Regions from separate parts of the Actinoplanes missouriensis 431 genome, predicted to be linked through region 1. Evidence: riboswitches for the same ligand, from Rfam matches in the RefSeq annotation. Region 1 holds a riboswitch; the other holds the start of a gene.
What was found. Region 1 has a riboswitch for cyclic di-GMP ahead of AMIS_RS32585 (Calx-beta domain-containing protein). Riboswitches for the same ligand answer to the same signal wherever they lie in the genome.
Positions count from the first base shown of each region.

Region 2: linked by a shared signal. The riboswitch ahead of AMIS_RS03290 (hypothetical protein) and the one ahead of AMIS_RS32585 (Calx-beta domain-containing protein) in region 1 are both predicted to bind cyclic di-GMP.

Region 1 covers NC_017093.1:7,143,043-7,157,470, reverse strand. The annotation lists gene AMIS_RS32645 (sensor histidine kinase) at 1-899, opposite strand, end outside; gene AMIS_RS32640 (hypothetical protein) at 1,023-1,541, shown strand; gene AMIS_RS32635 (DNA polymerase domain-containing protein) at 1,546-2,649, opposite strand; gene AMIS_RS32630 (ABC transporter substrate-binding protein) at 2,711-3,997, opposite strand; gene rnhA (ribonuclease HI) at 4,861-5,328, opposite strand; gene AMIS_RS32615 (ABC transporter ATP-binding protein) at 5,465-6,457, shown strand; gene AMIS_RS32610 (ABC transporter permease) at 6,454-7,215, shown strand; gene AMIS_RS32605 (ABC transporter ATP-binding protein) at 7,349-8,185, shown strand; gene AMIS_RS32600 (ABC transporter permease) at 8,182-8,973, shown strand; gene AMIS_RS32595 (sensor histidine kinase) at 9,006-10,289, shown strand; gene AMIS_RS32590 (response regulator) at 10,286-10,960, shown strand; cyclic di-GMP riboswitch class I at 11,305-11,384, shown strand; gene AMIS_RS32585 (Calx-beta domain-containing protein) at 11,399-14,350, shown strand.
Region 2 covers NC_017093.1:681,752-696,179, reverse strand. The annotation lists gene rpsI (30S ribosomal protein S9) at 1-166, opposite strand, end outside; gene rplM (50S ribosomal protein L13) at 187-630, opposite strand; gene AMIS_RS03330 (uroporphyrinogen-III synthase) at 1,323-2,468, shown strand; gene AMIS_RS03325 (GTP-binding protein) at 2,602-3,222, opposite strand; gene AMIS_RS03320 (DUF742 domain-containing protein) at 3,203-3,565, opposite strand; gene AMIS_RS03315 (roadblock/LC7 domain-containing protein) at 3,611-4,018, opposite strand; gene AMIS_RS03310 (sensor histidine kinase) at 4,015-6,930, opposite strand; gene AMIS_RS40205 (YML083C domain-containing protein) at 7,588-9,435, shown strand; gene AMIS_RS03300 (ribonuclease domain-containing protein) at 9,547-9,966, shown strand; gene AMIS_RS03295 (IS701 family transposase) at 10,033-11,160, shown strand; cyclic di-GMP riboswitch class I at 11,552-11,626, shown strand; gene AMIS_RS03290 (hypothetical protein) at 11,655-12,083, shown strand; gene AMIS_RS03285 (DUF5305 family protein) at 12,191-14,311, shown strand; gene thiC (phosphomethylpyrimidine synthase ThiC) at 14,284-14,428, opposite strand, start outside.

The sequences.
Region 1 (14,428 bases):
ACCGCGGTCGCGACCGGCGCCGGGACGTCCGCCGGATCGCCGAACTCGGTCACCGACACCTTCAGCCCTGCGGCACGGACCTGATCGGCCAGCCCTTCCAGGCTCTCCAGCGCCGGCACCTCGCCCTCGCGCAGCACGCCGACCAGCGACTTCAGATCGGTCATCGCCCGGTTGCGCACCTCTTGGGCGAGTTTCATCGAGGCCCGCGCCTCCTCCGGCTCGGCGTCGAACGCATCCAGCGCCACGTTCAGGTGCACCCCCACCACAGCGAGGGTGTGCGAGACCACGTCGTGCAGGTCACGGGCGATCTCCACGCGCTCCTCCGCCCGCCTGCGGCGAGCGTCGATCTCCCGCTGCGACTCGTCCTGAGCGATCCGGTGGGCGACCTCGTGGCGCCAGCGCACCGAGTTCCGGTACGCGGTGACGCCCGCCAGCACCGCAGCCAGCCAGAGGGCCTCCCCGCCCAGGCTGCCGAGCACCCAGTCGGCGGAGCGCTGACCGGCCGTCGCGTCCCAGAGCGCGAACCAGACCACCGCCACCGAACCGGTGACCGCCGCGAACCGCAGGTGCCCGGCGAGCACCACCGCGACCAGGGCGGCGGTGACCGGCCAGACCGCGCCGCTGTGGACCAGCAGGGCGCCGCGCATCGCGAAGACGCCGCAGAGGGAGAGGATCAGGATGCCCCGGGGCCAGCGCCGCAGCCCGAGCGCGAACAGGGCCAGCCAGCAGGCGAGCGTCCCCGCGAAGATCGCGTTCTCGAGGCCGCCGCCCCGGGTGACATCGCCGCTGAGATTCACGTCGCCACTGAGGTGCATGTCGCCGCCGGTGACGGCGATCCCGGCGGGGACGCCGACCAGTGTCAGCGCGGCCGCCACATAGGTGAAGTTCTTCGTCAACATGTCCGGGACGCTAGGGCCGCCGGGCTGGTCAGCGCGTCGTCCTGCGGCTGTCACCGGGGTCTGCTCCTCCCGCGTACGGGCTACACCATTCGATGTATGTCCCTTCTTGGCTAAGGTAGCGGAGTGACCGCCGCGGAACTGCTCGCCGCCTCCGGCCGCTTCACCATCGCGCCCGGACTGTCCGAAACGGAAATCTCCGATATCGAGCGCGAGTTCGGCTTCACGTTCGCGCCCGACCACCGCGAGTTCCTCGCCGCCGGCGTCCCCACCGGCGTCGGCTGGCCGGACTGGCGGTCACCCGACCGCGCCGGGCTGCGCGCCGCCCTGGCCGCCCCGGTCGAGGGCGTCCTCTTCGACGTGGCCGAGAACGATTTCTGGTACGAGGGGTGGGGTCCCGCCTTCGGTGACCGCCTCGCCACGGCCCGCGCCGGCCTGCTGATCGCGCCCCGGATGATCCCGCTCTACGCGCACCGGTACCTGCCGGCCGTGATAGCCGGGCATCCGGTGCTCTCCATCTACCAGACCGACGTGGTCGTCTACGGCGCCGACCTGTGCGACTGGCTGAACCGCGAGTTCGCCATCGGCGAGCCGGCGGCCCGGCGGGTCCGCCCCACCGCCCCGTTCTGGAGCGCCCTCATCTGAGGGCTCAGCCCTCGGCCTCGCGTTTGGCGCGGGCTCGGCGTTTTCCCTCGTGCATGGCCTGCACTCGGGCCACCGGGATGGTGTGGCCCTCGTCGATCAGGCTCTTCTCCAGCGGCTGCGGCGCCGGCAGCGCCTCGGCCCACGGATCACGGTCGCCGAGCAGGGCGGGCACGGTGTGCAGGGTGAAGTCGCCGGGCGACACGTCGTCCAGGTCCGCCCAGCCGACCGGGAAGGACACCGGCACGCCGGGCCGGATGCGGGGGCTGTAGGCGGCCGCCACCGTCGCGCCGCCGGCCCGGGTGGCGTCCAGGAAGACCTTGCCGTGCCGGTCCTCGCGGATGAACGCCGTGGTGGCGAGCTCGGGATCGAGTCGTTCGGCGCGGGCCGCGACGGCTCGCTGGGCGGCTGCCACGTCGTCCGGCGCGGTCTCCGGCGCGAGGGGCACGAAGACGTGCACGCCCTTGGAGCCGGACGTCTTCACCGCTCCGGTCATGCCCGCGTCGGCGAGCACCTGGCGCACCAGCCTGGCGGCCTGCACCGCGAGCCGGAAGCCGGTGATCGGGGACTCGTGGTCGTCCGGCGGGTCCAGATCCATGATCAGGTGGGTGGGGTGGTGCGAGCCGGCGAGGGTGAGGCCGGGGTGGTACTCCACCGCGCGCTGGTTGCCGAACCAGATCAGGGTACGGCGGTCGTTGCCGAGCGCGTAGACGACCTCGCGGTGGGAGGCGTCCGCCCAGATGCTGGTTCGCGGGACCCACTCGGGGGTGTATTTGGGCAGGTTCTTCTGCATGAAGGTGTCCCGACCATCCGGCTTGGTCTGTTCATCCGGCTTGGTCTGTTCATCCGGCTTGCTCTGCTCACCCGGTTTGGTCTGTTCATCCGGCTTGGTCTGGCGGCCGTGTTTGGGCAGGACGCGGATCACCGACAGCGGGCGGTCGCGGAGGACCGGGATCATGCGGCTGGACATCACGTCCAGGTAGTCCACGAGGTTCCGCTTGGTGGCGCCGGCACCGGGGAACAGCTCCTGATCCAGGTTGGTCAGCGGCACGCCGTGGCGCTCTTCACCCGTACCCTTTTTGCTGGTGCTCGTGCCGCGTTTTTCCGCCATCCGCCCATCGTGCCGGAAATCCGGGCGGCTCGCCGTCCGCCCGGATCCGACCGGGTTACTCCTACTCCTGCTTGATGAACTGGTTCGCGGCCGCGATGAGGTCCTGGTGGAGCGCGGTGGTGCTCCTCTGGGTGGTGGAGTAGGCGCTGAGCGCGTTGTTCACCGCGTTCTGCCAGGCCTGGGAGCAGGCCGAGCCGTGCGCGCACGACGGCACCGGCGTCGCCGTCCTCCAGTCCTCCATGGCGGACTGCTGGTAGGAGGAGAGCACGGTTCCGGCCGGGGTGATCGCGTCGGTGCGGGCCGGGATCGAGCCCTTGGCGGCGTTGAACGCGCCCTGGCCCTCGGCCGACGCGACCGTCTTGAGCCAGCATTTCGTGCCCTCGGGGTTGGGCGCGCCCTCGGCCAGCACGAACGAGTCGGCCAGCCACTGGAAGACCTCGCCGTTGCCCGGGAAGGTGAACCAGTCGTACGCCTTGAAGCCCTTGGCCTCCAGGTCGGCTGCCTCCCAGTCGCCCATCACCTGATAACCGGCCTTGCCGTCGATCAGCAGCCGCTCAGCGTCCGGCCAGTCCATCGCGTCGCGGTCGGCATTGCTGTAGCTCACCAGCTTGCCGAAGTCGCGGATCCCGGTCGAGACCGCGCTGCTGCTCCAGCTGGTCTCGCCGGTGAACAGGCCGGAGAACTTCTCCGCGCCCAGCTTGCTGATCAGCACCGCCTCCAGCAGCATCAGCTGGGTCCAGTCGCGACCGAGCGCGAGCGGTGACTCGATGCCCGACTTGCGCAGCTTCTCCAGGTCGCGCAGGAACGCGGTGATCGTCTTCGGGGTGGTGTGGATGCCGGCGCCGGAGAGCACCTGCGGATTGGTCCAGACCACGTTGGCGCGGTGGACGTTCGCCGGAACCGAATAGATCTTGCCGTTGACCGTCAGATCGTCGACCAGGCCCTCGGGCAGAGCCTGGCGCAGGCCCCAGGCGTCGTACTCCGCGGTCAGATCCTGCACCTGACCGGCGTCGATGTGGTCGGTGAGCTCGGCGCCGGCGTGCACCTGGAACGTGTCCGGCGGGTCGTCCTGCGCCAGGCGGGCGGTGAGCACCTGTTTCGCGTTGATGCCGGCGCCGCCGGCCACCACGCCGTCGGTGAACTGCTGGCCGGGGCAGTCCGCGGTGAAGCGGCTGACCAGGGCGTCCAGACCGGCCTTCTCGCCGCCCTCGGCCCACCAGGTGAAGACCTCCACCGTGGCGGCGTCGGTGTCGTCGCCGGCGCTGCAGGCGGCAGCCGTCAGCAGCAGGACGAGCCCCGCCCCGGCCGCCGTGAGCCGGGCCGCCAGGGAACGGCGAGTGGAGCGCATGCCAACCCCAATCATCCAAGTTCACCGTTGTCTTGTGGACAACTGGGAGTACCGTGCCGCTCGGCGGGCAAAAGTGTCAACTCATGACCTATCGTGGCAGTCGCCCGCAGAGTGGCCATCCGGAATGTGACCTCGGCGGATGTCGTAGAGCCCCTGGTTACCCTGCAGTAGAGATCACAATCCAGGGCGTCCGCCAGGCAAAATGTCGCTTTCCAGGTGGGTGTCACGGGTTGAGCCTGTGAGCTAATTCGTTCGGGGTAGGTCAAACGGGCCATAGCTCGCGGTCTATCCACATCGTCACAATCGTGGCATGACCGCTCCGGGCGACCTATTGATCCTCTTAGTCCTGCTCGCCGCGTTCACGGCCTGTTGCGGGTACACCGCGGGGCGGGTCCATCAGCGGCGCCGCCACGGCGCGGATCGGGCCGCGGCCTATCGGGAGGGGTACGCGACGGGTACGCGGAGCGTGTTCAGCATGGCGACCCGGACGGCGGCGGGGCGGTCCGTGGGGCGAACCGTTGCCGGGCGGGCCTCAACGGGAAGCACCTCAACGGGGAGCGCCTCAACGGGAAGCACCTCAGCGGGGAGCGCCTCAGCGGGGAGCGCCTCAGCGGGGAGCGCCGGAAGTGCCTCGGCCGCCGCGTCGTCCGAGGGGCGGCACATGGTTCCGGACGAGCTGGTTCGGGCGGCCACCTATCGGCTGCCGCCGGATCGCGTCGCTCGCGCCCAGGTGCCACGGCCACGCGGGTCCCAGCCGCGCGGGTCCCAGCCGCGCGGGTCCCAGTCACGCGGGTCCCAGCCACGCGAGTCCTAGCCGCTGTCAATGCTGCGATATCGCGCCATGCTGCAATATCGCGCCCGGCTCAGGATTTCGCGGCTTCGACTGCTTCCTGCAGGCCACGGGCGGCCAGGCGGTCGGCGCGTTCGTTCTCCGGGTGCCCGGCGTGGCCTTTCACCCAGTGCCAGCGGACCTCGTGCCGGCGGACCGCGGCGTCCAGGCGCTGCCACAGGTCGACGTTCTTCACCGGCTGCCGGGCCGAGGTCTGCCAGCCGTTGGCCCGCCAGCGGGCCACCCACTTCGTGATGCCGTCCCGGACGTACACGCTGTCGGTGTAGATGTCCACGCTGAGCGGCGCCCGGTTCAGGGTCTCCAGCGCGCGGATCGGCGCCATCAACTCCATCCGGTTGTTGGTCGTCGGGTTGGCCTCGCCGCCGCAGAGGTCCTTCTCGGCCTTTCCGTACCGCAGGACCGCGCCCCAGCCGCCCGGACCGGGATTCGGCACGCAGGCGCCGTCGGTGTAGATCTCCACGGAGACGGGGCTGCTGCTCATGCGCGCACCCTACCGTCGGGGATGATGGGCGTGAGCCATTGCATCCTGCTGGACCACCGTGCCGGGTCTTTTCAGGGACGCGCCGTAAGGTTGCGGGGGCGGCGATTCCAGAAAATCCTGATGGGGCGGGAGCTCAATGGTGGGTGGCGACGGGGCCGCGGCGGTCGAGATCTCCGATGTCGTGGTGCGCTACGGCGAGACGACGGCCGTCGGCGGAGTGTCACTGAGCGTGCCCCGGGGGCGGGTGCTGGCGCTGCTCGGCCACAACGGAGCGGGCAAGACCAGCCTGCTGCAGGTCTGCGAGGGATTCCGGCGGCCGGACGCGGGCCGGGCCCGGGTGCTCGGGCTGGACCCGGTCGGCGACCACGACGCGCTCATGCCCCGGCTCGGGATCATGCTGCAGTCCGGCGGCGTCTACCCGTGGGCGGCGGCCGGCGAGATCCTCCAGCTCTTCGCCTCGTTCGCGGCGAACCCGCTCGACACCGGCATGCTGATGGACCGGCTCGGCCTGCGGAAAGTGGCGCGCACCCGGTTCCGGCGGCTCTCCGGCGGCGAGCAGCAGCGGCTCAGCCTCGCGGTGGCCCTGGTCGGCCGTCCCGAGCTGGTCTTCCTCGACGAGCCGACGGCCGGGATGGACACCGAGGCCCGGCACACCACCTGGCAGCTGATCGAGGAGCTGCGGGCCGACGGCGTCTCGGTCCTGCTCACCACCCACCTGCTCGACGAGGCCGAGCGCCTCGCCGACGACGTGGTGATCATGCGGTCCGGGCGGGTGGCGGCGACCGGGACACCGGCCGAGCTGACCGCGGCGGCCGGCATCGACCTGCTGGAAGTGCGCGCCGACCCGGGCATCGACCTGGCCGGGCTACGGGCCCTGACCTGCCCGGAGGGGCAGCGCACGGTGACCGAGGGCTCGCCGGGGGAGTACGCGATCGCCGGTGAGCTGGACACCCGTGCGCTGGCCGACGTGCTGGGCTGGTTCGCGGGCGTGGACGCGCACGTCACCGCCGTGAGCAGCCGCCGGCGGACCCTCGAGGACGTCTACCTCTCTCTCACGGCAAGCAACAACCCCGCTGCCAACAATCCTGCTGCCAACAACCCCGCTAACCCCGTTGGAGCGTCGCAATGAGCGCCGGAACCTTCACGCCGGCGCCCGGCCGGGCACCCATGCGGACGATCATCGGCAAGCAGATCCGGATGGAACTGCTGCTGACCGCCCGTCGCGGCGAAGCAGTGGTGCTGGCCATGGGCGTACCGCTGCTGGTGTTGCTCGGAGCGGGCCTCTTCGAGGTGACCAATCTGCCGACCGATGACCGTCTCGGTTTCGTGGTTCCCGGTGTGCTCGCGCTGACCGTGATGTCCACGGCCTTCACCGGCCAGGCGATCACCACGGGGTACGAGCGGAGTTACGGCGTTCTCAAACGACTCGGCGCCTCGCCGCTGACCCGGCCCGGCCTGCTGCTCGCCAAGACCGCCGCGGTGCTGGTCCAGATCGTGCTGCAGGTGCTGGTGCTCGCGGCGGTCGGCTTCGCGGTCGGCTGGCGTCCGCACGGTGACCAGCTGCTGCCGGCGATCGCGGTGACCGTGCTGGCCGCCGCCGGTTACAGCGGCCTCGCGTTGCTGCTGGCCAGCGTCCTCAAGCCGGAGACGACGACCGGCGCCGCGACGCTGATCTACGTGCTGATGCTCTCGGTCGGCGGGATCATGTTCGCCGCTCCCGACCTGGGCGCGGCCGGTTGGTTCCTGCTGCCGCTGGCTGCGCACGCGGAGGCGTTGCGGGACACCCTGCTGTACGACGCGTCGGTCCCTGTCGCGATCTGGCTCAGCCTCGGTCTGTGGGCAGTGGTCTGGCTGACGGCCGCCGCCCGCAACTTCCGCTGGGAGTAAGAGTCCGGCTCCGCCGGTTGCTCTGTCCATGGGTTGCTCTGTCTAGGGATTGCTCTGTCCATCGATCGGTTGACAGCCGATGACGGCCGGGTGGTCGTGTCGCCGGGGTGCCTCCGGACGGCACGATCAGTGCATGGAAGCAATCGAAGTAACTGGGCTTCGTAAGACGTACAAGGACCGGGAAGCGGTCGCGGGCGTCGACCTGGTCGTGGCCCGCGGCGAGATCTTCGCTCTGCTCGGGCCGAACGGCGCCGGCAAGACCACCACAGTGGAGATCCTGGAGGGTCACCGGCGGCGGACCAGCGGGGACGTCCGGGTGCTGGGCGAGGACCCGGGCAAGGCGGGATCCGCCTGGCGCAGCCGGATCGGGATCGTCCTGCAGGACGCGGACGACGCCGCCGACCTGACCGTGCGGGAGATGGTCCGGCACCTCGGCGGGTTCTACCCCGACGCGCGGCCGGCCGACGAGGTGATCGAGCTGGTCGGCCTCACCGCCAAGCGGAACAGCAAGATCCGTACCCTCTCCGGTGGTCAGCGTCGCCGCGTCGACGTGGCGCTCGGCATCGTCGGCCGCCCCGAGTTGCTCTTCCTCGACGAGCCGACCACCGGGTTCGACCCGGAGGCCCGCCGGCAGTTCTGGGATCTGATCCGGCACCTGGCCGGCGACGGCACCACGATCGTGCTCACCACCCACTACCTCGACGAGGCCGAGGCGCTCGCCGACCGTCTCGTGGTGCTGGCCGGCGGCCTGATCGTCGCCGAGGGAACCCCGGCCACGCTGGGCGGGCGGTCCGCGGCGGCGGCCCGGGTCCGCTGGCGGGAGGACGGCGTGCTCCACGAGGAGCAGCACGAGGACCCGACCGAGCTGATCCGCCGGCTGGTCGCGACGGGCGCGGATCTGACCACGCTCACGATCAGCCGCCCCACCCTGGAAGACATCTACCTGAGCCTGATCGGAGCCACCCGATGAGCACCATCACCATGAGTGTCAGCCGCGGACAGGTAGAACTTCTGCAGTTCGTCCGGGACAAGACGGCGCTGATCTTCACGTTCGCGTTTCCCGCGATGCTTCTGCTGCTCTTCGGCACGATCTTCGGCGACGACTACACCGACAGTGGCGTCAGCGCGAGCCAGGTCTTCACGGCCAGCATGGTGGCGTACGGGGTGCTGAACACCGCGTTCGTGACCATGGGCTCCGGGCTCGCACTGGACCGGGAGGACGGGACGCTCAAGCGCCTCCGGGGAACGCCGATGCCGGTCTCGGCGTACCTGGTGGGTAAGGCTCTTCTGGTTCTTGTTCTCAGCCTCGCCGAAGCGGCGCTGCTGATCCTCATGGGCGTGCTCGTCTTCGACATGCCACTGCCGCCGGCCGATCACTGGATCACGTTCACCTGGATCTTCCTGCTCTCGGTGATCGCCTGTTCGCTGCTCGGCGTCGCAGTGAGCGCGCTGGTCCGCAACGCCCGCAACGCCGGCGGCATCCTCAACGTGCCGGTGGTGGCGCTGCAGTTCGTCTCCGGCGTGTTCATCCAGCCGATGAGCCAGCTCCCGGAGTGGCTGATCTCGGTCGCGTCGATCTTCCCGGTGCGGTGGATGGCGCAGGGCTTCCGGTACGTCTTCCTGCCCGCGTCCGCCGAGAGCCAGGAGCTGAACGGGTCGTGGGAGCTGGGCCGGGTCGCGTTGGTGCTGGGAGTGTGGTGTGTGGTCGGATTGGTGCTGTGCCTGATGACCTTCCGGTGGAACAACAGCGAGAAATGAGCTCCCCGGAAGCGGTATCTGGTAGTGCGGGCTTGGGAAGTACGGGTGCGGGAAGTACGGGTGCGGGAAGTACGGTTCCCGCCACCTGGATCTGGGATCTCTACTTCGCGGTGATCGCGGCTGCTGTGCTGGCCGCAGTCGTCATCGTGGACGGTTTCTCGTCGCTGGAGCGGGGCGTGGCACTGGCCGCCCTGACCGCGATGATCGTGCTGCACGTGGTGATCGGCCGGCCGCTGATCCTGCGGGACTATCCGGACAACACCAGCCGGGTCGTCCTGCTCGTCCAGCTCACGCTCTTCGCGATCGCCATCTTCGCGGTGCCGCTCTCCACCTGGCTGATGTTCGCGGTCATCCCACTGATCTTCCAGATGGTCACGGTACGGCTCGCCATCGTCCTGATCGTGGTGACGAACCTGGTCCCGCCGGTGGCCGACCTGCTCAACGACCCGGAGGGCAGCGTCGGGCTGGACCTGGTGATCGCGGCGATCTCCACCGGCGCCGGCATCTGCATGGGTCTCTGGATCATGCGGGCGCTGGCGCAGAGCGACGAGCGGGCCGCCCTCATCGTCGAGCTGGAGGCGAGCCGGGCCGCGTTGGAGGCCAGCCGGGCGGAACTGGCGCGGCTCTCCCACGAGGCCGGGGCGGCGGCCGAGCGCAACCGGCTGGCCGGCGAGATCCACGACACCCTCGCACAGGGCTTCACCAGCATCATCACGCTGGTCCAGGCCGCCGACCCGCAGCTCGCCGACGAACGTCTGGCGCTCGCCGTGCGTACCGCACGGGAAAACCTGGCCGAGTCGCGGGCACTCATCGCGGCTCTCTCACCCGCCGCGCTGGCTTCCGCTTCACTTCCCGAGGCGGTACGCCGTCAAGCTGCCCGATTCAGCGAAGAGGCGGGTGTGCCGTCCACGGTCCGGGTGACGGGTGAGCCCCGTGACCTACCGACGCGGGTGGAAGTGGTGCTGCTGCGCGCGGCACAGGAGGCGCTGACGAACGTGCGGCGGCACGCCGGGGCCACCGAGGTCGGTGTGGTGCTCGCCTATGCGGCGTCGAGTGTGCGGCTCGTCGTCCGGGACGACGGGCGGGGCTTCGACCCGGCCGGCGTCCGGTCCGCGGGTGGGGGTGGCTTCGGGCTCTCCAACATCCGGGCGCGGGCCGCTCAGGTGGGTGGTCAGGTGGCGGTGCGTAGTGGTGGCCCGGGTGCTGCTGCTGCCGTGGGTGGGGCTGCCGTGGGTGGGTCTGCCGTGGGTGGGGCTGCCATGGGTGATGCTGCTGCCGTGAGCGGCACGATTATCGAACTGGAGATTCCCGCGTGATTCGGATCCTGCTCGTCGACGATCACCCGGTGGTGCGGATGGGGCTGCGCGGCATGCTCGACGCTGAACCGGACCTCACCGTGATCGGGGAGGCGTCGTCGGGCAGTGAAGGGGTGGCTCTGGCGCTGGCCGAGCGCCCCGACATCGTGCTGATGGACCTGCGGATGCCGGACGGCGACGGGGTGGAGGCGACCGCGCAGATCCTGGCTGGTCAACCCCGTGCGGCTGGGGCCGGTCCGGCTGGGTTTGGTGCCGCTGAGTCCGGGGGCGGCTCGCCCGTGCGGGTCATGGTGCTGACCACTTATGAGTCGGACCGGGACATCCTGCGGGCCATCGAGGCCGGCGCGTCCGGATACCTGCTCAAGGATGCGACGCCTGCCGAGTTGGCCGACGCGGTCCGGGCGGCGGCGCGGGGGGAGACGGTGCTCGCGCCGAGCGTCGCGTCGACACTGGTGCGTCAGGTCCGTACCCCTGCTCCTCCCGCTCTTTCCGCCCGGGAGACCGAGGTGCTGAAGCAGGTGGCGGCCGGGCTCACCAACGCGGAGATCGGCAAGCGGCTGTTCATCTCGGAGGCGACCGTGAAGACGCACCTGCTGCGGATCTTCAACAAGCTGGGGGTGGCGGACCGGACGGCGGCGGTGACCACCGCGATGCGCCACGGTCTGCTCTAGTCCTTTCCGCTGGCTCTCTTTCCGCTGGCTCTCTTTCCGCTGGCTCTCGTTCTGCTGTCTCTCTTTCTGTTTCTCTCCTTCTGTCTTGCTGTTCTCCTGTCCCGCGGGGGACTGCTGTGCTAGTTGAGGGCGATTCGACTTAAAAACCCGTTCTGCCGGTAAGGGGACGATAGGCCGGTTAGATTACGGAAGGCGCGACCTCTTGCTGGAGCACGATTCGGTCCTGTCGATTCAGTCCTGTCGATTCAGGGTTGTCGATTCGGGCTTGTCGATGGTCCAGCATTGCGCTGCTCGAACCGGTTCCCCGGTGCCTGAGCGGCCCCTTCGACGGCCGGCAGGCGCGGTACCCGAACAGGCAAACCCGTCGCGAGGCGGGGACGCAAAGCTAGGGGCCTCCCCGAACGGAGGTAGCCCAGCCGCCGAAGGAGAAAGAAACACATGCGCTATCCACAAGCCCATGCGGCCAAGAGCGGCTCGATTCCGTTCGCGCTGCGTGGTAAGAAATCCATGCGGACCGCCCTGTCCGTTGCCGTCGCGGGTGCCATCGGCCTCGTGCCGGGTGTGTTCATCGCGACGCCGGCCCTGGCAGCGGCCGGTGACTACTCGATCGCGGCTGGATCCGGCACCGAAGGTGGCACGGTCAGCCTGCGCATCACCCGAGCGGGCAAGGCCACCGCCAACGACCCGGCGTTGCCGGCGGAGAAACTGACCTGGTCGACGATCGCTGACGACACCCCTCAGGCGAACCAGGCCACTCCCGGCACCGACTTCACCGCTGTCGTCAACGCCGCGGTCAGCTTCCCGGTATGGGACAGCACATCACCGCAGGTCAAAACCATCACCGTGGCGACGAAGCAGAACACCGTTGACGAGGCCGACAAGACGTTCAAGGCCTCCATCGTGGCCGTGGTCGCGGCATCGGACAACACGACCCCGACAGCCGCCGCCATCAGCCCCGCCAACGCTGTCGGCACGATCATCGACGACGACAGCCCGACCTACACGCTCATCGCGACCCCGGCCGCGACGGTCCGGGAGGACGTCGCCAGCGTCAAGGTCCGGGCGACCATCCCGACCGCGACCGTCGGCGATGTCACCATCCCGATCAAGACCGAGGACGACACCGCCAAGGCAGGGCAGGACTACGACGAGTTCGACGCCGACCTCACCATCACGGAGGGTGCCACCTACGGCGAGATCACGATCGACCTGATCGATGACGACCTCGACGAGGACGACCAGCAGAGCTTCTGGGTGAGGGGCTTGGCGGGCACCAATGTCAGCGGGACCCAGTCGACTCGGATCAACATCCTGGACGACGAGGCCACCTCGAAGATCACGCTGGACGCGCCGGTCGGCGCGGCCTCGGAGGGTAACCCGCTGGTCTTCCCGGTGACCCTCGACCCGAAGTCGGAGCGAGCGGTCTCGGCAAGCTGGTCCACCGGAACGGCGAAGCCGGCGACCGGGCACGGCGTGGCGGCCGCGGGCACTGACTTCACAGCTGTCACCAACGGCACGGTGGCGTTCGACGCGGACTCCGCCACGCCGAAGGCGCCGATCAGCGTCAGCACCCTCACCGACAGCATCGACGAGGCCGACGAGGACCTGGCGGTCACGGTCTCGAATGCCACGAACGCCACGATCGTCAGCCCGAACACCCGCAACGGCACGATCACCGACGCCGGCACCACGCCGGGGCCGCAGGTGGAGCTCGTGCCGGGTGATGTAATGGAGGGCGGGGTCGGCACGCCGCGGTCCCGGACCTTCACGGCGCGCCTGACCAAGGCCTCCGGCCAGGAGCAGAAAGTCCAGTACGAGGTCAGCTCGGGCATCTCTGGCACGGCCACGGCGGACGAGGACTTCACCGCCGTCGCACCCGGCGCCCGCACGATCCTGACGTTCGCGCCCGGTGAGACGGAGAAAACCTTCACCGTCGACGTCATCGGCGACGACATCGACGAGGGCGACGGCGAAACCTTCGCGATCACCTTGACCGACGCGCACATCAGCCGCTTGCAGGCGGGCAAGGCACTCGGCGAGAACACGATCACGATCAAGGACGACGACGACAAGCCGACGTTCCGGTTGACGAACAAGGCCATGACCATCCCGGAGGGCGACGGCCCTTCCGCGGCGCTCCTCGAGGTTCGGCTGTCGAACCCGAGCGCCGAGGACATCGACTGGGTCGTCGAACCGGCCACCGACCCCGGCACCGCGGTCGAAGGCGGCGCGGGCGCCGGCTCGAACGACTACACGGTGCTCGGCCCGGTCATGGGCGCCGGCACCATCGCGGCCGGAGACACCACCGGTTACGTGCTGGGCATCATCAACGGTGACAGGGTCTTCGAGGCCGACGAGACGGCCCGCTGGACAGTGGGGCTCGACGACGCCGAGACCGACGCGACCGGAGTCACCGAGACCGGCATCCTCACCATCAAGAACGACGACATGCCGCCGGAACTCGTGGTCGACAACGCGACGGGCGAGGAAGGCAAGACCATCGCCCTGACCGGCACCACGGCGGGTGTGGCGCAGGGCGAGACACTGCTCAACGTCAGCCTGGCGGGCGCTGCGAACGGGGGTCACCAGGCGGCCTCGGCCACTGACTTCGCGCCGCAGTCGTTCGTCGTGAAGATTCCGGCGGGTACGCCGGCCGGCGCCACGATCCCGATCGGCGACGTGCAGATCACCGAGGACGAGCTGAAGGAGTCGAGCGAGACGATCCGCGTCTCCGGCACCGGCTTCAGCGGCACCGGTTCGGTGAAGGACGGCTGGATCACCATCGCGGCCAGCGATGGTGGCGAGCCCGGTCAGCCCGGTGAGCCCGGCGAGCCCGGCGAGCCGGAGCCCGGTGCGCCGACCGTCTCCACGCCGAGCGCCTCGCTGAACGGCGGCGGTACCGCGACGATCACCGGTAAGGCCGCGGCGAACGCCCGGGTCGAGCTGTGGGGTGTGCCGTTCGGCTCGGACGAGGAGCCCAAGCGGCTCAAGGCCACCACGGCCAACGCGTCCGGCCAGTACTCGCTCACGCACTGGATCGGCCAGGGATACATCTTCCACACCAGGGTGGGCGACCTGAAGTCGAAGGAGATCGCGGTCCGCGTCAAGCAGAACCCGGTCTTCACGCTGACCTCGCCGAGCAAGGGTTCCTTCACGGTCACGGTCACCGGTAACCCGAAGGCCGCCGGGCAGGACATCATGGTCCAGAGCTACGTCAGTGGCGCCTGGAAGACCGTCTACAAGGGCAAGACCGGCAGCAACGGGGTCTACACGCGCACGGTCAAGCTGGACAGCGGCAAGGCGCTGACGATGCGGGGATTCGTCGCCGGTGACACCGGGATGGGTCTGCTGGGCAACTACAGCACCGCCAAGAAGGTCACGGTGAAGTAAGTCCTCATCTTCGGACTACAGAAAGCGGGGGTGGCCGACCGGCCACCCCCGCTCTCTTGTTCCGCTCCGTCCGCTTCC
Region 2 (14,428 bases), 2.3 Mb from region 1:
CGATGGCCTCCTTGCGGCGGCCGACCGTCTGGACCGGACGGTCACCGGGGCGCGGAGCGCGGACCGGGGCCGGCGCGGGCGTCTCGACGACGACGACCGTCTCCTCAGCGGGCTCCTCGACCGTCTCGACCGTCTCGACGGTCTCCGGCTCGGTGATATCGGTCATGCTGCTGCCTTCTCCCGCGCTCACTGCGCGATCTGCTTGATTTCGAACGGCTGCGGCTGCTGAGCGGCGTGCGGGTGCTCAGCGCCCGGGTAGACCTTCAGCTTCTTGATGATCTGCCGCGCAAGCTTGTTGTGCGGGAGCATGCCCTTGACGGCCAGCTCGATCGCCTTCTCGGGGCGCTTGGTGAGCAGCTCCTCGTAACCGACCTGCTTCAGACCACCCGGGTAACCCGAGTGGCGGTAGGCGACCTTGGTCTGCCGCTTGTTGCCGGTCAGCGCGACCTTGCCCGCGTTGATGATCACCACGAAGTCGCCGGTGTCGACGTGCGGGGCGAACGTGGGCTTGTGCTTGCCGCGGAGGAGGTTCGCGGTGTGGGTGGCCAGGCGACCCAGAACGACGTCAGAAGCGTCGATAATGTGCCACTGACGCTCGATCTCACCCGGCTTCGGGCTGTACGTACGCACAGAATTACCTTGTCTCGTCGTCGGTCTGGGGGCGCGCGCTGGTCGCATCAAGCCGATGCGTCAAGCGACCCCGCATAGGGACCACTCGCAACAGTCGCACAACAGCAGGCAACAATACCCGGCTACGCGACGAGTGGTCAAAACAGGCGGTGATTAGGGCACCAAAGAACCGGCGAGCATCCTGGTTGCAGACACTCAGCCCCGGCGGAACCCCAAACGAGGCAAGCATACCCCGCCCTGCCGAGGCCCCCTAATCGGGTGCTGCAGCCCACCCTGCCTGACTTAGCAGGCTTGAAACAAATGGGACGCTCTTCCGAAATCAGACCCCGGCACGCTTCCGTCATGCCCAACGGTGCGGTTCTGGAGAAGATGCGGCCCGGGATTCGCCGATGCCGCCTTCACGGGCGCACCATGGAGGAACCATCGTCAGGGTTGAGGACGGACCTGACGATGTCCGCCGGGCCGGTTCGCCGGTGCGGCGAGGAGGAGTCGCGGCGTGCCCCGGACGGAGGTACGGCGAGGACCGCAGGCGTGACATGGGAGCGGGTCGACGCCGAGGACGGCGGGCTTCGAGCGTGCCCTTCGGTGGACCGTTCGGCCACGCCGCGACTTCTCGACACGAGCAAGCCAGGCGGCACGAGCAAGCCAGGCGGCACGAGCAAGCCAGGCGGCACGAGCAAGCCGGCTTGCCGATGACCGACCGGCCCCCCGGCGCCCGCCGGGCCGCGCTGACCGCTGCCGCCCTCGCGGAGCCGGCGGCGGCCCTCTCCGGTTACACGATCGGCGTGACCGCCGACGGCCGCAAGGACGAGCTCGCCACCCTCCTCGAAGCCCGCGGCGCCCGCGTGGTGCTGGCGCCGGCCCTGCGCATCGTCCCGATCGCCGACGACGCCGAACTGCGCGCCGCGACCCGGGCCTGCCTCGACACGCCACCCGACATCGTGCTGGTCAACACGGGTATCGGCATGCGTGGCTGGCTGGAGGCCGCGGAGGGGTGGGGTCTTGCCGAGCCGCTGCGGTCGGTGCTGTCCCGGGCGTACCTGGTGGCCCGTGGGCCGAAGGCACGCGCCGCGGTCCGCACCGCCGGTCTGCACGAGCAGTGGACACCCGACGGCGAGGGTTACGAGGAGGTCGTCGACCACCTGACCGCCCGCGGCCTGACCGGTCTCACGGTGGCCCTGCAGCTGCACGGCGACAGTCAGCCGGAGTACACCGAGGCATTGCAGCGGGCCGGCGCCCGGGTGATCGAGGCGCCGGTCTACCGCTGGGCGCCGCCCGTCGATCAGGCGCCGCTGCACCGGCTGGTCGATCTGATCATCGGCAAGCTGGTGGACACCGTGACGTTCACGTCGGCCGCCGCGGTCCAGGCCGTGCTGCGCGCCGCCGGCACCGGTGCCGACGCCCTCTTCGACTCGCTGCGCGGCGACGTCCTGGCAGCCTGTGTCGGACCTGTCACCGCAGCGCCGCTGCGCCGTCAGGGCATCCCGGTCGTCACTCCGGGTCGCGCCCGGCTCAGCGCCCTCGTCCGCACGATCGTCGACGAGCTGCCGAAACGCGCCGTCACCCTGGAGGTGGCCGGCCATTCCCTGACGCTGCGCGGCCACGCGGCGATCGTCGACGGCGAACTCCGCCCCCTGGCGCCGGCCCCGATGGCGGTCCTCCGCGAGCTCGCCGGTTCACCCGGACGGGTCCTCTCCCGCGCCGCGCTCCTGCAATCACTTCCGCGCGGCGCCGACGAACACGCCGTCGAGATGGCCGTCGCCCGCCTGCGCGCCGGTCTTGCCGTACCCGGTGTGGTCCAGACCGTCGTCAAGCGCGGCTACCGGCTTCCCGCCTGAAAATCACCCATCGGGTACGCCCGAAGCCCTCCCCAACCGCACCCGAGGAGTCCCCGAGAAGCCGCGCGGCCCGGGCGCGGGGCCCGGGCCGTCCGGCGACTTTCGCTACCGGAGCATGGCTGAGGTGGGCGGCTCAGCCGACCGGCGCGGGTTGATTTCCCTCATGCTCGGCGACGAGCGTGGCCATCGCGTGCTCGACCACCCCGATCAGCACCGCTTTCGCCGACTCCCGATGGCGCGCGTCGCACATCAGCAGCGGCACCCGGGGCGGAATGGCGAGCGCCTCGCGCACCTCCTCCGGCTCGTACCGGGGAGCGCCGTCGAAGCAGTTCACCGCGACGAGGTACGGCAGGTGCCGGTTCTCGAAGTAGTCCAGCGGCGCGAACGCGTCGGTGAGCCGCCGGGTGTCGACGAGCACGGCCGCCCCGACCGCGCCGCGGATCAACTCGTCCCACATGAACCAGAACCGGGTCTGCCCCGGTGTCCCGAACAGGTAGAGGATCAGGTCCTCGGCCATGGTGATCCGGCCGAAGTCCATCGCCACCGTGGTCGACTCCTTGCCGGGCACCTTCGAGGCATCGTCGATCCCCTCACCCGCCGAGGTCATCACGGCCTCGGTGGTCAGCGGGTCGATCTCGGAGACGGCACCGACGAGCGTCGTCTTGCCCACACCGAAGCCACCAGCGACGACGATCTTCGCGGAGGTGATCTCCGTGGGACGCGCTCCGGCCCCCTCAGAGCTTGCGTAGTCCACCCAACACCCTTCCCAGAAGATCCATCCGCTCCGCGAAACCGGTTCGCGGAGCGGCACTGTGCAGCGTCAAAAGCCCATCGGCGACCATGTCGGCGACGAGCACCCGGGTCACCCCCAGTGGTAACCGGGTCAGCGCCGCGAGCTCCGCGAGCGACTGCGCCTTCGGCTCGCACAGCACGGCGATGCGGTACTTGTCATGTCCGGCGAACCGCGCTTCCTGTACGGCCGCCCCGCTCGCGACCAGGACCGCCTCGATCGGGATGTCCCGGATCGGCTCGGTCCGGCCGCGGGTGACCGCGTACGGCCGCACCAGGTTGCCCCGGGGATCGTGCGGCTCTGCCATGTCGCGGTCACCTCGTCCCCACCGGAGGCCAGCGGCCCCCGGCGTCTAGTAACTGACGGCCTCGCGTGGCGCCGGCGACAGTGCCGCGCCGACCCGTTCCACCAGCAGAGCCATCTCGTAGCCGACCTGGCCGACATCGCAGCTTCGCGCCGCCAGAACAGCCATCGACGAACCGTCGCTGATGGACATCAGGAAAAGATAACCGCTGTCCATTTCGATGATGGTCTGTTGCACCTGTCCGGCATTGAACATCCGGGACGCACCGTCGGTGAGGCTGACCACGCCGGAGGTGATCGCCGCGAGCTGGTCCGCCCGGTCCGCTGGCAGGTCACGCGAGGAGGCCAGCAGCAGCCCGTCCGCCGAGACCGCGATCACGTGCGCGATACCGGCGATGCTGTCGGCGAAGTTGCTGAGCAGCCAGCCCATGTCGTGCATGGTGGGGGGCCTGGTCACTGTTCTTTCTCCTTAGGAGCATGTGTCGCTGTGACGGCGGATTCGGCAACGCCGTCCGTCCGCCCTCGTTGCACCCCGCGGTGGTACGAGGACAGCAGTCCCCGGACCTCCTCCGGGTTGCGACGGTGTTGGGTCCGCGCTGTGTTCTCCACACCGCCGGGCACCAGCTGCGCCTGCGGTATCCGTTTGGGCAGCCCGGACCGGGTGGTTCCGGCGTCCTGTGGCACGGCCGCGGCCATCGCCCGCTGCCAGCCGTCGTCGGCCGTGGTCCGCCACCGGTCCTCAGCGGCCTGCCGAGGCCTCGGAACTGTAGCCGCCGCCGGAGCACCCGCCGGAGCCGAGACGGGCGACCCGGAAACCGGGAACGCCGAAACCGGCGGCGCTGACATAGGCGCGGACACGGGCGGTGCTGACACGGGCGGCGCGGAAACCGACGACGCGGAAACCGACGACGCTGATACCGGCGGCGCGGAGACCGGCGGCATGGCCACCCTCGGCATCGCGGCCGAAGGGGCGGAGACCGGAGGAGCGGAGGCCGGAGGAGCCGAGACGGGAGATGCGGCGACCGGCGACGCGGCCGGGGCCGAAACCGGCGCCGGCGGAGGCGCGTAACCCGCCGTCGGCATCCCCACCTGCCCGTGCACGTCCGCACTCCGATCGAACCAGTTGTGCTGCATCTCCAGCTGAATCTTGTCGTCCAGCAGAGCTTCCGAGCCCGGCCGCGTTTCCGGGGCCGCCGCGAAAGCGCCCGGAGGCGTCTCCACAGCCGGCACGAAGGCCCCCGCGAAACTTTCCGCAACCGGCGCGGGCGACCCCGGCGCCCGGGTCGGCAGAGGCGGCCGATCCGGCGTGGGTGCGAGATCCAAATCGGACGCCGGTCCACTCAGCGACACCGGCTTGCGGAACACCGGCTCGGCCGGCATCGCCACACTCCGGACCGGTGGCCGCGCTTCCGGCCGCGCCGCCGGGAAGCCCGTGCCCGACGGGACCGGCGGCGGTCCCGGCCGGGTCCAGCTGGCCGCCCGCTGAGGCGCGGCCTGCGTACCCGGCAGAACCACCACATCAGCCGGCAACGTGATCTCGGCGATCGTGCCGCCCTCGCTGCCCGGCAGCAGCTCGACGCCGATCCCGTGCCGGGCCGCGAGCCGTCCGATCACCGCGAAGCCCATCAGCCGGAACGCGCTGACGTCCACTTCGGACGGCTCGGTCAACCGGCGGTTGATCAGCTCCATCTGGTCGGCGGAGATGCCGAGTCCACGGTCCTCGACCTGGACCACGGCGTGGTCACCCACCCGGCCGCCGTGCGCCATCACCACGGTCGACGGCGGGGAGAACCGGGTCGCGTTGTCGAGCAGCTCGGCGATCAGGCGTACCACGTCGTTGACGGACGCGGCCGAGACCAGCACGTCGGTGTCGATCGAACCGAACTCGATCCGGTGGTAGAGCTCGACCTCGGACTGCGCGGCCCGGATCGCGTCGATCAGCAGCGCGTCCTCGCGGCGTGGCGAGCCGACCTCGGCGCCGGCCAGCACCAGCAGGTTCTCGTCGTTGCGGCGCATCCGGGTGGCGAGGTGGTCCAGCTCGAAGAGGCGGGCGAGCCGCTTCGGGTCCTCCTCCATCCGCTCGATCTGGTCGAGCTCGCCGATCATCCGGTCGACCAGGTTCTGACTGCGCCGGGCCAGGCTGAGGAACATGGTCGAGACACTGGTCCGCAGCGCGGCCTGCTCGGCCGCGACCCGGATCGCCTCCCGGTGCACCATGTTGAAGGCCTCGGCCACCTGGCCGAACTCGTCGTTCTCGGTGACCGGGATCGGGTCCCGGGTCTGCGCGACGATCCGGTCGACGCCGCCCTCGCCCAGGTTCTCCACGTCCTGCAAACGAGTCACGGCCTCGGGAAGATCCCGGTTCGCCACCGCGAGCGCGCCCTCCCGCAGGCGCCGCACCGCGAGGTGCATCGAGCGGCCCAGGTAGATCGCGACGATGACCGCGGCCAGCAGCACGAGCAGCACCAGGACGAACTCGACGGTGGCCCGCCGGGAGGTGTCGCTGCTGCTGTCGCGCGCGGTCGCGACCACCTGCTCGTCGATCTGCGACTCGGCCGCGCCCAGCAGCCGGGTCACCGTGCCGAAGGCCTCGACGACATCGTTCGGCGCGGTTCCGGCGAGCCCGCCCGACGGGGTGGAGAGCGTGTCGGCGCGGGTCACGGCCTCGTCCTCGGCCACGGTCTCGACCAGGGCGATCTGCTGCGGGGTCGCGACCGACCGGAGGTCGGCCAGGGCCTCCCGGCGGGTGGCTTGCGCCGCGACGATAGCTTGCTGCCGATCGGCGTTCAACCCCCCGCTGGTACGGGCTACGAACGTCACCGTCGCCTGCGTGGCAGCGGCCGTCTCGATCCGGCTGAAGGCGGCGAGTGTCCGCAGGCCGTCCGCGACGGGTCCCGGTTCGGCGATCCGGCTCACCGTCGCGGTGAAGCCGCCCATCCCGGCGATCGCGTCCCCGTACCGCCCGGCGGTCTCCGGCACCGTCGCGGACCGGTCGGCGACGGTCCGGCGCAGTTCCGGCAGGGCGCGCAACGCGGTGTCGGCCTGGGTGAGCCGCTGGTCGACCATGGCCGGGATCCCGTCAACCGCGGCACGGCGGGTACCGACGACCTGTGCCTGTGCGTCCACCGCCTTGACCGCTTCCCGGTACCCGGTGTCCGCGGCGTCCGGCACCGCGAGGTACGCGAGCGCCGCCATCCGCTCGTCGTGCAGCAGACCGGTCAGCCGGGAGAGTTCACTGCCGAGGCTGGTCAGGTCGGCCACCCGGCCGGCGTCAGTGGCCCGCTCGCCGACCTCGCCGAGCCGGACGGTCGCGAGGATCAGCACCGCGGCCAGCGGCAGGAAGAGCAGGGCGGCGAGTTTGGCGCGCATGCGCGCGTCGCGAAGCCGCGGAAGGCCACGTCGTGCAGCCTGGGCCGAGGATCCCGTGCTCACGACATCTCCTTCGTGGTCGTCCCCGCTCGGCTCCGACAGATCGGCCGGCGCGCCGGGGGCCGCGGTCCGGCCCCGTCCGGTGCCCGCAGCAAAGCCCGCGCCGATTTCGGCACGGCGGCGATTTCATCAGAACGCCGGACCGTTTGGGAAGCCTGGAACCTCCCGGAAAATGCTCGGCTGTCCGGGTGGAAACCGGACCGGAACACGAAGCGCAGCAGCGACATACGGTTTGACGTGCGCGAATATTCCACCCGCGACCTTCCGTGAAGTCACCGTCACCGTTCCAGCCACTGAGATTTCCGTCCCGTGACCTTGCGAAGGTCTCACGTTCGCAAGGTTTGGCACGATGCGACGGACTATTTGTCCGCCCTTCCAACCACCCCACCGCCGCCCAAGAACGGACTGAAGGCTGCCTGATCAGTGTCCACTGCAGACGGTCGGCGTGGCAACTGACCCGTACGTCGCCCTCCAGTAACCCACAGTGACGCCTGCCATAGTTACACAAATCGATGTTGATGATCGAGACTTTAGGGTGTCTTAATAAGCGGCCTCCGGACTGGCGTGTCGGCCTGGCCATTCCGTAACGTGCGCGGCATGGCATTTTGGAGCTGGGTGAAGCTGCTGGCCACCACCACGGCGGCGGCAGCCGTGGTCGGTGCGGGTCAGCTCGGCCTCGCCTACGGGCTCAGCATGGTGCGCCTCGATCGGGACCTTGACGTCACAGCGAGTGATCAGTGGACGTCCCAGCTCGCCTGGGTCGCCTGGATCGCGATGACCGCCGCCGCGATCGGCGCCGTCGTCGGCACCGGCTTCCGTCCCCGCTGGCGGTCCCAGCCGGTCGGTGCCGGTGGCGCGCTCGCCGTCGGCCTCGCGTCCGGCCTCGGCGCTCTCGTGGTGCTGCCGCTGACCATGCAGCCGGCCCGCTCCGCCCAGGTCGCCGGCGTCGACCCGGTCTTCGTGATCGGCGTGTGCGCCGGCCTCGGCGTCGCGGTCGGCATCTTCGCCGCCTGGGCCGCCGCCGCGCGAGCGGTCGTCCGGTGGAACATCGCCGCCCTCACCGTGCTCGTCTGGGTGATCGGCCTCGTCGCGGTCACCCCGTCGCTGCTCCCCGGCCACACCGCGGCCCCGGTCCGCCTCGGCGTGCTGGAGGGCGATTTCCTCCCGGCCGTGGTCAACGACCGCACCCCGTTCGTCACGATGCCGCTGCTGGCGCTCTTCTCCGGCCTGATCCTCGGCCTGATGGCGCGGGGCCGCCGGATGCCGACCTCGGCGGTGGCGCTGACCGGACTGGCCGGTCCGGCGCTGCTCACCGTCGCCTACCTGATCGCCGGTCCGGGCGAGAGCAGCGGCTTCACCTTCAGCCCGTACTGGTCGGCGATGTTCGCCGCCGGCGCCGGCGTCCTCGGCTCGGTGCTCGCCGTGATCATCCGAGGCGCGCCGGAGCGGGCCCACGACGACGAGCAGTCGACGGCCACCGCCGCGTCCCGCGCCACGTCCGGCGCCACGTCACCCGGCGCCGCCCTGGGTGACACCGTCCCGGGCAGCATCGCCTCCGGCAACACCGCTTCGGGTAGCGCCGCCTCCGGCAACACCGGTTTGGGCAGCACCGCCTCCGGCAACATCGCTTCGGGCGCCACCGCGCCGACCGGCAGCGACCTCGGCCCCGCCCCGCTGCCCCGGCGCGATCAGGCCGCCCCTTCCGTACCCGGTCAGTCCGCCATCGCCGCCGCGGCGGCCGCCGCCGCGCAGCGTCCGGACCCGCAGCTCCGCCCCTCGGACACCGGCGTCGTCACCGTCGCCGACCGCCCGCACCCCCTCGCCGACCTGGCCAACCAGGCCCCGGCCAACGCGCCCAACTCACCCTTCAATTCGGGTACGGGCACGCCGTTCGGCCAGCCGCCCCAGTCCCCCGCCCGCTTCTCCGGCCCGCCGCAGCAGAGCCCCGGCCAGCACAACCCCGGCCAGCAGAACCTCAGCCAGCACAACCCCGGCCAGCAGAACCCCGGGCAGCACAGCCCGGGCCAGCACAGCGCCCACCAGGGCCCCGGCCAGCAGAGCCCCGCACCGCGTTTCGCCGGCCCGGCGCCCCGTTTCTCCGGCCAGCAGGAAGCCCCCTCGCAGTTCTCCGGTCAGCAGGAGGCCCCGTCGCACTTCTCCGGCCGGCAGGAGCCCGCACCCGCACCCCGCCGCGGCTGGCGCGGCCGCCGGCAGGCCCCGGAGAACCCACCGGCCTCCCCATCCGGCTCGTTCGACGGTTTCGCGACCGGCAACCCCGGCCCCCGGACCGGAATCGACACCGCCGAGCACCCGCGCATCACTCCGGCGACCGCCCGTCCGCCGGTGGTGGAGCCGACCTCGATCAGCGGCCCTCCCCCGCAGCGCGGCGCACAGGGCCAGCAGGACGAGTACGTCAACTGGGTGAACGGCCTGGGCGGAGCGTGAAGCGTTACCCAACTCCGGTGAAATGATCGGACCGGGAGGTACCACCACCCTCCCCCCACGGTGACGATGGTCGATGTCCGGGTAATCCCCCCACGGCATCGGAGTCCGATCATGATCACCCGAATCGGCCGCTTACTCTCCGGCCTGGCCCTGGTCCTCGCCCTCTCCGGCACGGCACTGGTGGCACCCGCCGTCGTAGCCCCGACCAACACCGACGCTGCCCAGGCCGCGGTCTACAACAGCTGCACGATCAGCCGCTGCTCAGCCGCGCGCACCGCGTACAACGGCTGGAAGTCCCTCAACTGGCCGACGAGCGCCGGCTGGTATGCCTGGCCGTACGGCAACTACAACTACACCGGCGGCACGTTCTACAACCGCGAGGGCCAGCTCCCGTCCGCCTCCTACGGCGAATACGACGTCTACTCCCGCGCCCGGGGCGCCTCCCGCGACGCTTACCGCATCGTGGTCAACCGCAGCACCCGCGTCGCCTACTTCACCCCCGACCACTATGTGACGTTCTACAAGCTTTAATACTGCAACGGCACTCAGCAGGCGATACGTATAGATGATCGGCTCGTTGCCTGTTGTGTGACGTCGATCGAGTTTGATCAGTGGTCGAGTGAACTGGACCGGTTGCATGCCCGGTTCGCGGACCGGTTCACCCGCGCGGAGCCGCGGCGGCGGGCCCGGCAGTATCTGTCCGGGCTGGTCGCCGGCCTCGATCGTAAGAACGGCTGGACCCTCGCCGAGCAAGCCGGTGACCTGTCACCGGACGGGATGCAACGCCTGCTGCGGTGGGCCGACTGGGACATCGACGCCGTGCGTGACGAGGTCCGGGATTACGTGATCGAGCACCTCGGTGATCCGAATGGTGTGCTGATCATCGATGACACCGGGTTCCTGAAGAAGGGCGTGAAGTCCGCCGGGGTCGCCCGGCAGTACTCGGGAACCGCCGGCCGGATCGAGAACTGCCAGGTCGGTGTCTTCCTGGCCTACCGCTCGACGCGCGGGCACGCGTTGATCGACCGGCAGTTGTATCTGCCGGCGGCGTGGACCGATGACCGGGATCGCTGCCGGGCGGCAGGGATCCCGGACGAGGTCGGCTTCGCCACGAAGATTGAGATGGCCCGGCAGATGCTGCAGCGGGCGTTCACCGCGGGGGTTGCGGCGGCGTGGGTGACCATGGACGAGGCCTACGGTCAGTCGAAAGCGTTGCGGGTCTGGCTCGAAGAGCACGACCAGCCGCATGTGGTGGCGACCCGCTGCAACGACGACGTGGTCACCACCAGCATGGGCCGCGCCCGCGTCGACGAGCTGATCGCATCGCTGCCGGGCCGGGCCTGGTCGCGGATCTCGGCCGGTCCCGGGGCTCACGGACCGCGGGAGTATTGGTGGGCGCGGATCCCGATCCGCATCTGCTGGCGGCCCGGGCGTGGGCACTGGCTGCTCGCCCGGCGCAGCATGAACACCGGGGAGCTGGCCTACTACGTCTGCTACGGCCCGCGGAAGACCCGGCTGATGGACCTGGCCCGCATCGCCGGCACCCGATGGGCCGTTGAGGAATGCTTCCAGCAGGCCAAAGGTCAGGCCGGCCTCGACGAATACCAGGTCCGGGACTGGCGGGCCTGGTACGCGCACATCACCTTGTCGATGGCCGCTTACGCCTGGCTCGTCGTCGCCCGGACCCAGACCGCGCAACAGCAAACAGCACCGGTGACGACATGATGATCGGCTACACGGTACCGGAGATCCGGCGCCTGCTCGCCGCACTGTTCGTCCGCCACCACCAGCCCAAACACATCTGGTGGTGGTCACGCTGGCGACGACGACGCCAACACCAAGCCCGCCTCAGCCACTACAAACGCCGCGGCTACCCACTCAGGTGAAGTGCCGTTGCAGTATTAAGCCCTTCCCGGGTACGCGCGGCGACCGTCCCCCGGACAGCCGCCGCGCACGGTTTCTCCTCCCGAAAAAACGGCCGCGCGCCCCTCTAGCACCCGAGCTGCACTCAGGCGCGAAAACCTCGAAAAGGACGCCGGAAAAGTGGCTGCTAACGCTTAGCCCGGGGAGCCCACGACCGAACAACCTGGCGTAAGCGAGATCGAGCAACCCGCTCGGCCGACAAGAGCAAACCCGGCGCAAGCCGGGGACGCAAAGCCACAGAGCCCATGAGGCTGGCTGGGCTACCGACCTTGGGGAGAACCTTCTTAATGCGCAACATGATGCAGCTTCTTGGTGGAATCGCTGTCGCTGGTGTCGTCGCGGCCGGAAGCACCGCCTTCACCGCCTCGGGCGTCACCAACTCCGGCGGCTTCACCAAGATTGCCGGTGGTGGCACGACCACGATGACCGTGGAAGGCGCGGTGCTCAACTCGGCTGCCCTGGTTTACGACGCCACGGACGGCAACAAGGTCGTCGGCGCCACCCTCAACGTCGCCGGCAGCAACGGCACGACGCTGAACACCACCACGTCGGTGATCACCGGAACGCTGAAGGGCACGAACAACAGCGGCACGACGAGCTCGACCTCGGCCCTCACCTGCACCTGGGGCTCGACCACCATCTGGAACTGCGTAGTCGGCAACGCCACCACCGGCTACATGACCGCGGTGACCGATCTCGACGTCAAGGTCCAGCCGGGCATCTGATCCTAGAACCGCCTCGAACGGTCATCCCGAGATGACACCATGGCTGCTACCACAGCTGTGAGTCGTCACATCGCGGAGTAGCCATCCCGAGGTTCCGACGTATCGCCATGGCCGCCATCCTCGTGATGGCGGCCATTGGTGCGTGGGCGGTCAGCACCCAGCGACTCTCCTACGTCATCACGCACGGCGTCAGCATGAACCCGACCTACTACGCCGATGATCTGGTTTTTCTGATCAAGTTCGATTCCTACGAAGTCGGGCAGATCGCCGCATACCATGGGACCGGAGGCATAGAGACACTCCACCGCATCATCGGCGGCGACGCCCTCACCGGCTATGTCTTCCAAGGAGACAACAACCCCGCTATCGACGCGATCGAACCCACCGCGAACGAGCTCATCGGCCGCGCGGTCTTGCACGTCCCCAAGGGCGGAGTGTGGCTGAAGCCTCTGCTCAGTCCGACCGCGCTCGGGATGTTCGGGTTCATGATCGTCGGCACCCGGGCAGCCGCGGTGAGATCCCGCCGGGACATCCCGCGCGGCCGGCAGAAGAAGAGGACGAAGAGCATGTCCGGCCAAGGCGGCTCCTGGGCGGTGGTGATGACCGTCGCCAAGGCGGTCAGACGGCTCCACCCGGCGATCTGGGTTGTCGCCGTGCTCTCCGTCGTGCTGGCCGTCTGCGGGCTGCTGTTCGGGGTGCTCGGCTGGATGAGGCCGGCCACGCAGACCACCGACTCCTCGGTAGAGGCCGGTGAGTCGATGACCTTCTCCTACTCTGCGGACGTGCCGCGCAGCGCCGCCTACGACGGCACCACGGCGTACTCCCCCGACCCGATCTACCGGAATCTCGCGGAGTTCGTCGTCCTGCGGATGGAGTATCTCGGAAAGCCCGGAACTGTCGAGGTGAGTGCCCGGCTCTCGACTCAGACGGGCTGGCATTCGACGGTTCAGCTGGCTCAGCCCAAGGAGTTCTCCGCACAGCGCTTCACCGGGACCGTGTCGCTCGATCTCGACGGGCTGGACGAACGGGCGCAGCGAGCATCCGAGGCCATCGGCACCGACATCGGAGCGGTCACGGTGTCGGTCACCGCGCGAGTCAGCCATGCCGACGGATCAAGCTTCGAGCCATCGGTGAGCTTCGGCCTCACGAACATCCAGTTGGCTCTCCTCGGCGGAGCCGAGAGTCTGGTGGTCAAGCGGTCGGCCGCGACATCCGGCGGCGGGACCTTTCCCCGTCAGATCTCGCTTTTCGGCACGGATCTGTTCACCGCCGGACAGGCACGTAGCTGGGCGGTGAAGTCGCTGCTCGTCGCGCTGGTCGGCATCGCTGTGGTCGCCCTGCTGGCCTTCCGCCGGGTTCCGCTGAAGAACCGGGAACAAATCCAGCGCCGCTACCCCCACCTGCTGGTCCCGGTGGAGCCGATGGCCAGCCCGCCCGGCAAACCGGTCGTCATCGTGGACAGTTTTCCGGCGCTGGTGAAGCTCGCCGAGAAGTACGGGCAGATGATCCTCACCTGGACCCGGCCGGACGGCGCGGACGATTTCGTGGTTCGCGACGACGGGGTGACCTATCGCTACCGGATCATCCCGGCGAACGTCACCCCGGAACCGCAACCCGAACCCCGGCCCGCCTCGCACCGCCGCCCCTCAGCCCGCAAAGCCACCGGGGTGGCAAAGGTAGCCGCACCCCCAGCCGCTCCTCCGGCCGAAGCCCCGACTCCCGCTCCACCTGCGGCCGAGACCCCGGCCCCCGCCGCGCCCGCAGCCGAAACGCCGGCCCCCGCAGTTCCTCCCGCCGAAGCGCCGGCGTCCGAGGAAAAACCCGCAGAGACCCCAGCCGACAAACCTGCAGAAAAGCCTGCGGAACAGCCCACCGCAAAGGCCCCCGAAAAGCCGCCCGCCGAGAAGCCGGAGCCCTCACAGGACGCGGCCCCCGCGCCAAAGCCCCCCGCCAAGCGAGCCCGCCGCCCCCGTAAGAAGGCCGAGCCCGCGAAATCGGAGCCCACCCCCGACGAGACCGACAGCAAACCACCCCTCCAGCGCCCGATCCGCCTCAAACCGGAAGCCGAGCGCAAGGCCATGGAAACCCTCGGCGAGCTCAACAAATCAGTGGGTGGCGCCCCGAAACCCGAGGGCTCCGAGCCCGAGGCACCCCACGAGCCGATCTACGACTTCCTGCCGAAGCACCCGGAACAAGCGGATCAGGCCGACGGTGCCACCGGCAGGTAAACCCGGCCACCCGCCTCCACGAACTCCGACGATTTGGACTTCATCCCCGCCGCCCGCAACTCATGGCTGATCCGCATCGAGCAGAACTTGGGCCCGCACATGGAACAGAAATGCGCG